DNA from 3 places in the Massilia sp. UYP34 genome. Region 2 is predicted to be linked to each of the others. Evidence: riboswitches for the same ligand, from Rfam matches in the RefSeq annotation. Region 2 holds a riboswitch; each other region holds the start of a gene.
What was found. A riboswitch is a leader RNA that binds a small molecule or an ion and turns the genes downstream of it on or off. The one in region 2 is predicted to bind cobalamin.

Region 1: linked by a shared signal. The riboswitch ahead of ACZ9AQ_RS23675 (TonB-dependent receptor domain-containing protein) and the one ahead of ACZ9AQ_RS03065 (cobaltochelatase subunit CobN) in region 2 are both predicted to bind cobalamin.
Region 3: linked by a shared signal. The riboswitch ahead of ACZ9AQ_RS13065 (TonB-dependent receptor family protein) and the one ahead of ACZ9AQ_RS03065 (cobaltochelatase subunit CobN) in region 2 are both predicted to bind cobalamin.

The regions. Positions count from the first base shown of each region.
Region 1 is NZ_JBWBRF010000035.1:7,418-12,104, forward strand. Features, by position in the region: gene ACZ9AQ_RS23665 (ABC transporter ATP-binding protein) at 1-265, opposite strand, end outside; gene ACZ9AQ_RS23670 (FecCD family ABC transporter permease) at 273-1,295, opposite strand; gene ACZ9AQ_RS23675 (TonB-dependent receptor domain-containing protein) at 1,353-3,230, opposite strand; cobalamin riboswitch at 3,296-3,528, opposite strand; gene ACZ9AQ_RS23680 (histidine phosphatase family protein) at 3,536-4,078, opposite strand; gene ACZ9AQ_RS23685 (adenosylcobinamide-GDP ribazoletransferase) at 4,078-4,687, opposite strand, start outside.
Region 2 is NZ_JBWBRF010000001.1:690,429-695,115, forward strand. Features, by position in the region: gene uvrA (excinuclease ABC subunit UvrA) at 1-179, opposite strand, end outside; gene ssb (single-stranded DNA-binding protein) at 624-1,127, shown strand; gene ACZ9AQ_RS03060 (ROK family transcriptional regulator) at 1,380-2,669, opposite strand; cobalamin riboswitch at 2,811-3,030, shown strand; gene ACZ9AQ_RS03065 (cobaltochelatase subunit CobN) at 3,211-4,687, shown strand, end outside.
Region 3 is NZ_JBWBRF010000006.1:255,324-260,010, forward strand. Features, by position in the region: gene ylqF (ribosome biogenesis GTPase YlqF) at 1-788, shown strand, start outside; gene ACZ9AQ_RS13060 (DODA-type extradiol aromatic ring-opening family dioxygenase) at 939-1,766, opposite strand; cobalamin riboswitch at 1,854-2,093, shown strand; gene ACZ9AQ_RS13065 (TonB-dependent receptor family protein) at 2,162-4,150, shown strand; gene ACZ9AQ_RS13070 (cobalamin-binding protein) at 4,155-4,687, shown strand, end outside.

The DNA of each region.
Region 1 (4,687 bases), on a different contig from region 2:
CGTCGTGGCGCGACTGGGCCAGGAAGGCGCGCTCGCGCGCCAGCTCGGTCAGCGGCCAGTCTCTCAGCGCCCGGCCGTTCACCTGGACCGATCCGGCGTTGGGCGGCTGCAGGCCGGCCAGGGTGCGCAGCAAGGTGCTTTTTCCGGCGCCGTTGCGGCCGATGACGCTCCAGCATTCGCCGGCGCGGGCGGTCCAGTCGAGGCCCCGCACCAGGGTGCGCTCGCCGACGGACAGCAGCAGGTCGAGGGTGGAGATTGTGCTCATTTCGTGCTCATTTGCGCAGGCGGTGCAACTGGTAGAGGAAGACCGGTGCGCCGATCATCGCCGTGATGGCGCCGGCCGGCAGTTGCTGCGGCGCGACGATGGTGCGCGCCAGCGTATCGCACAGCACCAGGAAGGCGCCGCCGGCCAGCACGACGGCCGGGATCAAGACCCGGTGGTCGGGCCCGAAGGCGAAGCGGCAGGCGTGCGGCACGATCAGGCCGACGAAGCCGATCGAGCCGGCGCTGGTGACCGCGCTGGCGGTGAGCAGGGCCGAGACGAAGAACAGGCCCTTGCGCAGCGCGCCCACGCGCACGCCCAGCGTCACCGCATTCTCGGCATGCAGCGCGACCATGTTCATGGCGCGCGCATTGCGCATGGCATACAGGAGGCAGCCCGCCAGCACCAGCCAGGGCGCCAGGCGCAGCGGTGCGCCAGCCAGGTCGCCGATCAGCCAGAAGATCATGCTGCGCAGGCGCCCCTCGGGCGCGATCGACAGCATCAGGGTCACGATCGAGCCGCACAGGGCCGAGATGATCACGCCGGTCAGGAGCAGCATCGAGGCGCCGGAGTCAAGCGCCTGGTCGCCGCGCAAGCCGCGCCGGGCCAGCAGGTAGAGCAGCATGGCCACGCCGATGGCCCCCACCAGCGCGGCGGCGTCGACCATCAGCGTGGAGGCCATCAGGAGCAGCGCCAGCAGGGCGCCCACCGAGGCGCCCGACGACACGCCCAGCACGTACGGATCGGCCAGGGGGTTCCTCAGCAGCGCCTGCATCATGAGGCCGGCCAGGGCCAGCGCGCCGCCGGTCGCGAACGCCACCAGCGCGCGGCTGGCGCGCAGCTCGAGCAGGGAAGCGGAGAGCGAATCGGGATGGCCGCTGGCGAGCTGGCGCAGCGCGCCGGGAATCTCGTCCAGCGGCACCCGGATCGAACCGGTCATGCCCGCGAACAGCAGGGTGGCAATGGAAAACGCCAGCATGGCGCCGACGATGAGCGTGGCGCGCTGGCGTAGCGGCGGGACGGATGCTTGCATGCTGGCCTGTCGGTGTCGGACACCCGCGGCCTGGTTGCCGCGGGCAGGGGTTATAGCTTAACGGATGCCGTAGCGCAGGGCCGCGAACCAGGTGCGGCCGCTGGTGCCGTAGTTGCGCGCGATCTCGTACTGCTTGTCGGCGACGTTGTCCAGGCGCATCAGCAGCGACCAGTCGGGCGTGAATTGCCAGGTCGTGTGCAGGTTCAGCAAACCGTAGCCGCCAAGGCGACGGTTGTTGGCGGCGTCGTCGAAACGCTCGCCCGACACCGTCAGTTCAAGGCCGGTCTTGAGCGTGCCCATCGTGTAGTCGGCGCCGAAGCTGGCGTGCTTCTTCGCACGGCGCGCCAGTTGCTTGCCGGTGGTCTCGTCGCGCGGATCCTGCCAGTCGAGGCTGGCGCGCAGGTCGACGCCCATCAGGCGGGTGCTGCCTGCCAGCGAGAAGCCTTCGAGCAGCCCTTCGTTGACGTTGTAGGCGCAGCTGCGGTTGACGCCGTCCGGGCACGGGGTGCTCGACACGATCATGTCGGTCAGGCGGTTGTGGAAGTAGGTCGCATCCAGCCGGTAGCCGTTGCCGTCGTAGCGCAGGCCCACTTCGCGGTTGCGGCCTTTCTCGGGCTTGTTGGTTTCCAGGCCGTAGCCGGGGAAGTACAGCTCGTTGAAGGTCGGGGCGCGAAAGCTCGTGCCGACGCTGGCGGTGGCGCGAAGGCCGTTGCCGAAGTCATAGCCATAGCCGGCGGCGCCGGTGTTCTTGCTGCCGTAGACCGAGCGGTCGTGGCGCGCACTGACGTCGGCCAGGTGAGGGCCGCGCCTGGCCGAGTAGGCGGCCGCATACGAATTGGTGATGCGCGACCGGCGCATCGAGTCGACTTCTTCCTTGCGGTGCGTGTACAGCAGTTGCAGGGTGTCCTGGCCGATGGCGATGTCGTTCTGCCAGCTCAATTCGTCCTGCCGGGTGTCGATCCGGCTGGCGCCGGACGGCGTCGCATTGGTGAAGTTGCCCGACTTGTCTTCCGAGCGCGCGTACTGCACCGTGCTGTGCCAGTTTGGCAGGATCTGGTTGCGCATGAAGACCGCGGCGGTATTCAGGTCGTTGTCGCTGTGGACGTCGTAGCTGGCGGCGCCGCTGTCGTACTGGCTGTACAGGCGGCTGGCCAGGAACTGGGCCCCGATCTCGTGGCCCGGCGCGAGCGCCATCGTCACGCGACCGTTGGCGTTGCGGCGACGGTAGCCGTCTTCGTCCGGGTTGTAGCCAAAGGCGCCCGGGCGGGTCGACGAGAAACCGTCCGAGTCCTCGTAGCCGGCGCCGAACGCGTAGCTGACGGCGTTCGGGCCGCCGCTGCTGCCGTAGATGCCGGCATCCAGCTGGCGGGTGGCGTTGCTGCCCACGCCGACCGAGCCCGTGACCACCGGCGCGCCCTCGCCCTTGCGGGTGAAGATCTGGATCACGCCGCCGATGGCGTCGGCGCCGTACAGGGTGCTGAGCGGGCCGTAGACGATCTCGATGCGGTCGATGGCGCCCAGCGGGATTGCGTTCCAGCTGGCGGTGCCGGTGGTCGCCGAACCGAAGCGCACGCCGTCGATCAGGACCACGGACTGGTTGGCGTTGGCGCCGCGGATGAAGACGCTGGTGGCGGCGCCGGCCGCGCCGTTGCGCGAGATTTCGATGCCGCGCTGGCGGCGCAGGATGTCGGCCACCGAACCGGCGCCGGAGCGCGCGATTTCTTCGGCGCCGATGACGGTGGTGTCGGCGATGACGTCGGCGGCGCGCTGCGCGGTGCGGGTCGCGGTGACGACCACGGTGTCGGCGGTGGGCGTGGCGTCAGGCGCAGGAGCAGGCGAAGGAGCCGGTAAAGGAGCGTCGGCGACGGCGGCGGACGAGATGACGGCGAGGGCAAGCGAGACCGCGGCGGCTTGCCGGGTTACTGGAAAATTCATGAATTGTTTCTTATCAAGGGCAACCAGCCGACGTCCCCGTAGGCCAGATTGAACGGCATCGCGCGAGGCGACGCCACCTTTTGGCCGGTATCCGGGCTGACAAGTATGGCCGTCCGACCTTCCCATGCTCGCGCACAGTGGTATGAGGGGGCGGTTTGCCGCATGGCTCGGGGAGAGCATGCGGCACTTGCTTACCGTTGCGGGGGCAGCACACGTTGGCCCTTGAAAGGAGCTTCGTGTTTCCCGTTTAACTGCGACTGCGAACGCAGGCGCGAGCACCAAAACGCGCCCATTATAAGGCGTCGTCAGGTTTCCAGCATCATCACTTCGCCATAGTCGATCCGGTGTGGCGCCTGGGCCGCACGTAGCGCGGCATCGAGTAGCGTGCCGCCGAGGTACAGGGAATGCAGGAGGCGCATGGTGCCGGCGTGGCAGACGATCAGGGCCTGTGGGTGTTCAGCGCGCCGGATATCGGCATCGAAGGCCGCCACGCGCGCGGCCACGTCCATCACGCTTTCGCCACCGCCGGGGCGGTAATGCAGCAGGTCGGCGCTCCAGGCGTCGATCTCGGCGCGGGGGATGTCGTCCCAGCTGCGCATTTCCCAGGCGCCGAAGTCGATCTCGGCCAGGCGGGCGTCGAATACCGGCGCCGGCGAAAGCCGCTGCGCCAGGACCGCGCTGCGGATCAGCGGGCTGGCGTAGACCGGCATCGCGCCGGGCAGTCCCTGGCCCGCCAGTGCGGCCAGCACCCGTTCGACGTCGGCCTGGTTCGCCGCCAGGTCGCTGCGACCGTAGCAGTGCCCGGCCGGCACCTCGGGCCGTGGGTGGCGCACCAGGTAGAGGCGCATCAGCCCAGCGCGCCGCGGCCGAGCGTGGCCAGCACCGCGAGATAGATCGCCACCTCTGCCAGCTGCTGCACGGCGCCGAGGCAGTCGCCGGTATAGCCGCCCAGCCGGCGCGTGAGCTTGCGGGCCAGCCAGCAGGTGACCACCATGGCAGCGACCACGGCGGCGGCGATCGCGGCCAGGTCGAGCAGGCCGAAGGCCAGCAAGCCAAGCGCGGGCAGCAGTGCGGTGACGGCGGCGATGCCGAACTCCCGATCGCTCATGCGCACCGCCAGCGGCTTGGCCTTGCCCTCGGCGCGGGCGTACTCCATCTGCCAGATCAGGGAGGTGGCGGCCAGACGTGAGAGGGGATGAGCCAGCAGCAGGGCGCCGATGGCGCTGGCTGGCGGCAGGCTGGCAAGCAGGGCCAGCTTCGCACCGAGCATGCACACGATGCCGATCGCGCCATAGGCGCCGACGCGCGAATCCTTCATTATCTCGAGCGCGCGTTCCTTCGTCATGCCGCCGCCCAGGCCATCGCAGGTGTCGGCGAAGCCGTCTTCATGGAAGGCGCCGGTGAGGTAGATGGTGGCCGCGGTGGACAGCACGGCCGCCACCGGCGCGGGCAGCCAG
Region 2 (4,687 bases):
TAGGCCGACAGCGATTCGACGTAGCGGCGCTGGCCTTCGGCATACAGGGTGTCGAAGGCAAGCGACGACTTGCCCGAGCCCGACAGGCCGGTGATCACGATCAGCTTGTTGCGCGGCAGGTCGAGGTTGATGTTCTTCAGATTGTGCGTGCGGGCACCACGAATGCGAATTTCTTCCATTAAGTTGGGCAGACTTTCTATCAGTTTTTGCGGGGCCGCAGACGCCAGCGGCGCGGTAGGCGGGCCAATCGGGGAGAACCCGTAAGTGTAGCGCGTTTTTGTTTCGGCTGTACATCTATCCAGTGGTTGGCGTACCATGGATGCCCGTATGGCATGCCTTTCTGGAAAGCGGCGAGCGCCGCAGACAGCCGGGTCTGTCGTATGTGGGCCATTCTCCGGGCGCTTCAATGACAAAACGCTCAGAAAGCGAAAAAATTGTTGGATCCGGAATGCGATGACCGTTTTTCGGGCTGGATTGCACCGTTTAGAACGCTGACTCCAGCCAGTAAAATCCACTTTTGAAACCGCGTCGCTGGCCTCATAATATTGAATTGCAACACCACAGTTCCCTGACGCTTAGTCAACTGCAGAGTCAGGGCTCACAACATTATCCAAGGACACATCATGGCATCAGTCAACAAGGTCATCATCGTCGGCAACCTGGGCCGCGATCCGGAAATTCGCTACATGCCGAGCGGCGACGCCATCGCGAACATCGCGGTCGCCACGTCGTACAAGTCGAAAGACCGTAATACCGGCGAACAGAAAGAACTGACCGAGTGGCACCGCATCTCCTTCTTCGGCCGCCTGGCCGAGATCGTGGGCCAGTACCTCAAGAAAGGTTCGTCGGTCTACGTCGAAGGCCGCCTGCAGACTCGCAAATACACCGACAAGGACGGCATCGAGCGCTACGCCACCGACATCATCGCTGAAAACATGCAGATGCTGGGCGGTCGCCAGGGTATGGGCGGCGACAGCATGGGCGGCGGTATGGGCGGCGGCATGGACGACGACTACTCGGCCCCGCAGCGTCCGGCCCCGCGCCAGGCGCCACCGGCCCCGGCCGCACGTCCGCAGCCGAAACCGGCGCCGAACTTCTCGGATATGGATGACGATATTCCGTTCTGAGGCTGCCAGTCTGATCAGTACGACGAACCCTGCGAGTGCACCACTCGCAGGGTTTTTTTATATGCGGTGATCCACTCGCCTGGCCTGGAACGGCACTCGGCTACCGTTGATATGCAAAATATTCCCGTCCGCCCTTGGCCCGCAGTGCGGCGACGATGTCGTCGAACTCGTCGCCGGCCTCCCACGTGATGGCGCTCGCCCGATTCATGCCGCCGTACCCGGAGGGGTAGACGACACCCCGCGCTCGCCTTGCTAGCGCCGCTCCGCCTTCAGGAACAACCCGTGCGCCGGCGCGAAGTTCGCATGCAGCGGCAGGTAAGCCGCGCCGATCACCTTGGCCGTCATCCCGATCGTCCCCGCCATCACCAGCGGCCGCTCGGTGCCCTGCCAGCTGTAGCGCGTCATCTGCTCCTGCATCGCGGCGATCAGGCGTTCGAGCAGGGGCCGGCTGACGGCGCCGTCGACGATCACGCCATCCAGGTCGAGCAGGCAGGCCGCACCGGTCACGCCGAAGGTGATCGCATTGGCGGCTTCCTCGATCCATTGCAGGGTCACCGCTTCCCACGGGCCGCTCAACAGGCGGTCGTCGTTGAAGGCGAGCGGCGCCAAGCCCGCCTGCGCATGCATTTCTTCCAGCCGCACCAGCGAAGCCGCCCCGAGCAATTGCGGCGCCACGCCGCGTTCGTCCGTTCCAGCCAGGCCCAATGGCATCGAACCGATCGCGCCGGCGTTGCCGAACTGGCCGCTGTGCGGCTCGCCATCGATCACCAGGCCGCCGCCGACCAGGGTGTCGACGAACACGTACAGATAGCTTTTCAGCGTGCGTCCGCGGCCGGCAACCAGTTCGGCCACGCAGGCTGCGATCGTGTCCTTGGCGAAGTCCACGCGGAGCGGCGTCATGGCTTGCAGGCGGATGCGCAGGTCGACCCGGCGCCAGGCTTCGGCCTGATGCGGCAGCAGGCTTTCCAGGCCATGCCAGGTGCCCAGCGTGAGCGGGGCGGCCAGGCCGATGCCGGTCAGGCGCGGCGCCAGTTCCGGGCCAAGAAAGGCGTCCACCTCGCGCAGCCTGGCGTCGATGGCGGCGAAAACCTGTTCCACGTCGGGGCTGGCGTAGGGCGTCGACGACTGCCAGCGCAGCGCGCCCGTGAAATCTAGCAGCACCACGTCCAGCGCGCGCCTGCCGATCTGGATGCCGATCGAGAACGCGCCTTCCGGATTCAGGGCGATCGGCTGCGACGGCTGGCCGACCTTGCCGCGCACGGCGTCGCGCTTGACCACCAGTTGCTCGTCCAGCAGGCGGTTGATGATCACCGAGGCCGTTTGCGTACTGAGCTTGGTCAGGCGCGCGACTTCGGCCTTGGGCAGGCTGCCATGGGTGCGGATCGCCTGCAGCACGACCCGCTCGTTGAACTCGCGCATGCCCACCTGGTTCGAGCCGACGGTGCGCAGCAGCGGCATCGTGGCGGGATCAACGGCGGGAGACGGTGCGTTATAGGGCGGCATGGCGCGGCGTTCGATGGGCAGGGCAGCGGGAGACGGCAAGTATACGTCCTTCCGCTAAATAAACCTATGCGACTTATTTTTCGGGCCGATCGGGCGCGGTTGGTTGCCGCGCCGGGCCTCTTCGCGCTTGCCTGCCAAGAAATAATGCGGTGACAAGCGATCGAACTTGGCGGTAGAATCGCGCCCAATCAAGTGAATGGTGCCTTCCTGCTCGTCTGCAGGGAGGTGAAACGGGAAGCCGGTGACGTGCGCGATAGCCATCGCGCGCCAGTCCGGCGCAGCCCCCGCTGCTGTAAGCCTGACGACCCCGGTCGAACGCCACTGTGCCCCGTGCACGGGAAGGCAGGACCGGGGAAGGAAGACGGCGAGCCAGAAGACCGGCCATCCACGATGCATCCGTACGTCCCGGGGTGAGGGCGTGCCTGTCGGTTGTTCGTCGTTCCTTCTTCGTTTGCTCGCATCATGCGCTGCGATCGTTCGCCCATGCGGCGCGCGCAAGCGTCCCTGTTCATCGTGGAAGGATGACGGCTGCCTGTTGTCGTGCGCGCGTCAAGCGCGCAGCTGAAAGGTCGACGTTCACATGAACACGCTTCTCCTGGTCCGCATCCGCGCTGCGCTGACGTTTCTGCTCGCCTCGTTCTTGCTCACCTCGTTCCTGCTCGCCTGCATGGCGGGCTTTCAGCACGCCAGCGCCGCCACCCTGTTCGCGGTGGTCACCGAGCGCGCCGCGCCGGGCGCCGTCGAAGCCGCCCATCGCCACCTGGCCAGCCATCCGCAAGACCGCATCCTGCTGCGCACCCCGGCCCAGCTGATGGCCGCGGGCGAGCGCGAAGTGGCGCAGTGGATCGGCGGCGCCGACACCATCCTGGCGGTGTCGCTGTTCGGCGACCCGGCGCGGCGCATGAAGGATGCCCTTGCGCGCCACGCCAGGCCGCACGCCGCCGTGCTGGCGCTCAACGGCGAAGCGACCCTGAACCTCATGACGCGCTCGCGCCACGGCAGCCTGGCCGGCTTCTCGCCCGAGCTGCTGCGCCAGCTCTCGGGCGAAGCGCCGCCGCAGGCCGCGCTGCGGGCGGCCGAGGGCGACCCCGCCGCCCGCCACTGGCTGGCCGCGCGCCGCGTGTGGCAGGCGGGCGGCGTCGACAACACCGCGGAACTGATGCGGCACCTGCTCGCGCCAGGCACGCCCCTGGCCGATCCGCGGCCGGAGCCGACCCTGCGCCTGCGCAGGGGGCAGCGCGAGCTGCAGGACGCCGGCGCCTGGGGCAATGCGTCGACGCTCGGCTTGCGCGAGCGCCCGACCGTGGTCGTGCTCGACCTGGCGAACATGGATGGCGTGGTGCCCGCGGCGCTGTGCCGGCGCATCGAAGAGTTCGGCCAGCCCTGCGTGCAACTGCTCACGCGCTGGGGCGGCGCCTCGCGCGAAGCGCTCGAACGGCTGCCCGAGCTGGTGGCGCCGGCGAAACCGGCCGCGCTGGTGGTGCTGCAGGACTTCGTGGTCGGCGCCGCCGAGGGCCGGGAGGCGGTGGAGGATGCTTTCAAGCGTTTGGACATCCCGGTGTTCAAGGCGATCCGCCTGTCGGACCGCACCGCGATGCAGTGGCAGCTGTCGCCCGACGGCTTGCCGCCCGATTCGGTCCAGTACCGCGTGGCCCTGCCCGAGCTGCAGGGCATCGGCCAGCCGATGGTGGTGGCGGCCCTGGGCCAGGCCCGGCGCGACCGCCAGACCGGCATCGAGAACCGTCCGCCCGTGTTGCTGCCGGCCGAAGTCGACCGCCTGTCGGGGCGCGTGGCGCGCTGGCTGGCGCTGCGCGCCAAATCGAACGCGGACAAGAAGATCGCGATGGTCTACTACAACCATCCGCCGGGCCGCCAGAACATCGGCGCCGACAACCTCAACGTGCCGGAGTCGCTGTTCGGGATGCTGCATGCGCTCAAGGCGGCGGGTTACACGGTCGGCGAGCTGCCGGCTTCGCCCGAGGCGCTGCTCGACATGATCATGGCGCGCGGCGTCAACCTGCCGGAAGACCGCGCCGCCCTGCGCGAAATGGCCGGCG
Region 3 (4,687 bases), on a different contig from region 2:
CTTGCCTGAAGATATTGAACAAGATCGACCTGGCCGACCCGAACGCGACTGCCGCCTGGAAAGCCTATTACGATGCCCAGGAAGGCGTGACCGCCTATCCGATGACGACCAAGAAGCCGGCCGATGTCGCCCGCATCCCGGACCTGGCCCTGTCGCTGGCGCCGCACCGCGGCGTGCCGACCAAGCCGCTGCGCATCATGATCATGGGCATCCCGAACGTCGGCAAATCGACGCTGATGAACGCGCTATTGAAAAAGCGCGTGGCCAAGGTGGGCGACGAGCCGGCCGTGACCAAGACCCAGCAGCGCCTGTACCTGAACAAGAACGTGGTGCTGGTCGACACCCCCGGCATGCTGTGGCCAAAGATCGCCATGGCCAGCGACGGCCTGATGCTGGCCGCCAGCCACGCGATCGGCACCAATGCGCTGGTCGAGGAAGAAGTGGCCGAATACCTGGGCGACCTGCTGCTGCAGCGCTATCCGCAACTACTCACGGCGCGCTACGGCTTCAAGACCGAGGGCATGGACGGCGTGGCCGTGATCGAAGGCGTGGCCCAGCGCCGTGGTTTCCGCGTGCGCGGCGGCGATTTTGATTACGAAAAGGCGGCGCATACGCTCTTGCAGGATTACCGCCAGGGTGCGCTGGGCCGCATCAGCCTCGAGACGCCCGAGTCGCGCGCGGCCAGCCTGGCCCAGCATCAGGCCGAGGTGGCCGAGAAGGCCCGCATCGCGGCCGAGAAGGCGGCCGCAAAGGCCGACGAAGCGGCGCGCGGCAAGCGCGGGACCTAAGGCCGCCCCAGGGCCGCGGTTTTCATCGTTGGCCCAAACCCGTCGTACCCGCGAAGGCGGGTACCTAAGTTTGCTAGCGTTTCGACGGCGCCGACAGTACTTGGATACCAGCCTCCGCGGGTACGACGTGCTGGAGCCGCAGCAAATTGTTCAAGCCTGCGGCGCCGCCCCGAACCTGAAACTCGACACCGTCAAATTCCCCATGAACGCGTCTTCATGATAGACGCAGGCCGCCGCCTCCTGTTCGGCCGCCCCCAGCGCCACCATCAGCGGGATCAGGTGTTCCTCGCGCGGGTGCGCCGCCCGTGCCATCGGCGCCGCCTCCCAGCGCAGCATGGCCTGTTCGCGTTGGGCAGGATCGAGTTCGAGCAGCGCGTGCTGCAACCAGCCATCGAAGGCGCGTGACGCCTCCCGCCCGTTCGGCCCGAACTGGCGCAGGTTGTGGTACGACAGCCCGCTGCCGATGATCAGGATTCCCTCGTCGCGCAGCGGCGCCAGCGCGCGGCCCGCCGCCAGGTGCGCGGCCGGATCCAGGTCGCGCCGGATCGACAACTGCACCACCGGCATGCGCGCTTCCGGATAGACCGGGTACAGCATCGAGAACGTGCCATGGTCGAAGCCGCGTTCGGCGTCCAGCGCGGCCGGGTGACCCGCGGCCTCGAGCAGGTCAGCCACGCGCCGCGCCAGCGCCGGCTCGCCCGGGGCCGGATACTTGACCTGGTAGGTGTGCGGCGGGAACCCGCCGTAGTCGTAGATCATGCCGGGCGCCGTGCCGGACGACACCATGAACTGCGGCGTCTCCCAGTGCGAACTCACGACCAGCACCGCGCGCACGGCGTCGTGGGCCTTTCCTTCGGCCTCGGCGCGTAGCGCGGCCAGCGAGGCGGCCAGCTGGTCATAGGCCGAACCGTACTGCTCGCGCATCCACGGCCAGGGGCCGCCGCCGTGCGAAACGAAATAGGTGGGTAAACGCGCCATGGCCGTTCCTTCTGAAGCATGAAAACAACGATGGTAGCCGATCCCGCAGCAAGCTGCCGGCGGCCGGTCAGGCTGCATCTTGTCAAGGTATAATCGCCCCGTTTTGGTGCTCTCGCGCGCTTCCAGGCGCGCGAAGTTAAACGGGAAACACGACATGGCCGCGCCACGCGCCGCCATGGAAGTGTGCTGCCCCCGCAACGGTCAACAAGCGCCGCGCCTGCATTTGCAGCGCGGCAGGCATTCTCGACAACCACTGTGCATGCCGCGCAGGAAGGTGAGGCCGCCATGCTTGCCAGCCCGGATACCGGCCAAAGCAGGTGGAAGCGCCATGCGTTTCCGTTGACTCCGGGCTGCGGGGAAGCAGGCCGGTGCCTTTTATCGAGAACACATTCATCATGATTTTTGCAGCCGCACCGCGCCGCGCGCCACTCGCACTGGCTTGCGCTGTCGCCCTGTCCGCCCTCGCCACCCAGGCCGCAGCACAGGACAGCGTCCAGGAAACCGCCCAGCACACGATCCCTTCGGTCCTCATCACCGGCCCGCGCTTTCCGGCCCAGGCCACGCCGATCGGCGCCAGCGTCATCACCGCCGAGCAGATCCGCAGCGCCGGCGCCCTTGACGTCAATGCCGCGATCCGCAAGATCGGCGGCGTGTTCGGCCGCCAGAGCCTGGACGGCTCGCCCGACTTCGGCCTCGACCTGCGCGGCTTCGGCACCAACAGCGCCCAGAACACGGTGGTGCTGGTCGACGGCGTGCGCCTGAACGAGAACGAGCTGGCGCACACGGTGCTGTCGACCATTCCCGTGGACACGGTCGAGCGCATCGAGATCACGCGCGGCGGCAGCAGCGTGCTGTACGGCGACGGCGCCACCGGCGGCGTGATCAACATAGTCACCCGCCGCGGCGCCGGCAAGGATGGCACTTCGGGCTCGCTGTTCGTCGAAGCCGGCCGCTTCGACCACCGCGACCTGCGCGCGTCGGTCACCCACGGCGCCGGCCCATGGTCGTTCGACGCCGCAGTAAGCGACCGCCGCACCGATAACTACCGCGACAACAACCGCTACGAGCAGACCAGCTTCAGCGGCGGCGTGCAGTTCGCCTATGCGCCGAATGGCCGCGCCGGCCTGCGTTTCGAGAGCGCGCGGTCCGACTCGCGCCTGCCGGGTTCGCTGACCGAAGCGCAGTTCCTGGCCATTCCGACCCAGAGCAATACGCCGGATGATTTCGGCTCGCTCGACACCGATCGCCTGACCGCGTTCGTCGAGCACCGTGTCGGCGCCTTCGAGCTGGCGGCCGAGCTGTCGCACCGCGAGCGCGAGGTTGCGTCGACCTATGTGTCCCCTTTCTTCGGTACCTCGGCATCGATCTACGAATCCGAGCAGACCCAGTTCTCGCCGCGCCTGCGCCACACCGTCGACCTCGGCGGCAAGCGCAACGAGTTTGTCACCGGCATCGACCTGATCCGCTGGGAGCGCGACGTCAGCGCCGATTTCTCGGCCGGCGCCGCGCGCCAGGACGCGACAGCGTTTTACCTGCGCGACGAACTGCGTTGGAACGCGCCGCACAACGCCCGCCTGGCGGTCGGCGCTCGCCACGAGCGCTTCGAGAAGGACTACAGCGACCCGCTGGCCTTCCCGCCGGTCGTGGGCGAGCACCGCAGGCAGTCGCTCAACGCCTGGACCGTGGAAGGCAGCATCGACGTGATGCCACGCGTGACCGTGTTCGCCAAGGCCGGCCGCAGCTACCGCATCGCCAACATCGACGAGAACGCCTACCGTTCGACCCTGGACGTGCTGGAGCCGCAAACCTCGCGCGACCTGGAACTGGGCGTCAGCGCCGGCACTGAGGCACGCAAGGCGACGGCGCGCGTGTTCCGCCACCGCCTGACGGACGAGATCTTCTTCGACCCGACCATCGGCTTCGGCGCCAACACCAACCTGGATCCGACCCGGCGCCAGGGCGTGGAGCTGGAAGGGCAGGCGATCTTCGCCAAGGCCTGGCGCCTGACCGGCGCGTGGCAATACGTGCAGGCCGAGTTCCGCGACGGCCCCAACGCCGGCCGCGAGATGGTGCTGGTGCCCAGGCATGTCGTCACCGCGCGCCTGGCCTGGACGCCGGGCGACGGCCAGAGCGCCGACATCGGCGCCCATTGGGTCGACAGCCAGCGCTACGGCAACGACTTCACCAACGGCTGCAGCACCCGCATGCCGTCGTTCACCACGATCGACGCCCGCTATGCGCGCCGCTTCGGCCCGTGGGAAGTGGCGGTGTCGGGCCTGAACCTGGCCGACCGCCAGTACTACAGCCAGGCCTACAGCTGCCGCGCCGGCATCTATCCGAGCGACGGCCGCCAGCTGAAACTGTCGCTGCGCTTCGACTTCTGAAGCCATGAAGTCCGCGCTGGCGGCCGTGCTGGCCGCAACGTCAGTCAACGCGCTCGCGGCGATCGCCGTCGTCGACGACGCCGGGCGCACGGTCACGCTGGCGCGGCCGGCCCAGCGGGTGATCTCGATGGCGCCCCACGTCACCGAGCTGCTGTTCGCGGCCGGCGGCGGCGCGCGCGTGGTCGGCGCCGTGAACTACAGCGACTATCCCGCGGCGGCCAACAAGCTGCCGCTGGTCGGCAGCTACGACAGGATCGACGTCGAGCGCGTGCTGGCGCTGAAGCCCGACCTGCTGGTGGTCTGGCATAGCGGCAACCCGACGCGCCAGGTCGAGCAGCTGGCGCGGCTGGGGATTCCCGTCTATTACAGCGAGCCGAGCCGGCTGGAGCAGGTCGGCGACAACCTGCTGCGCCTGGGCCGGCTGCTCGGCACCGAGCCCGCGGCCCGGCGCGCGGCGCACGACTACGGGGCGCGCATCGCGGCGCTCAGGACGCGCTACGCCGGGCGGCCGCCGGTCGGTGTGTTCTACCAGGTGTG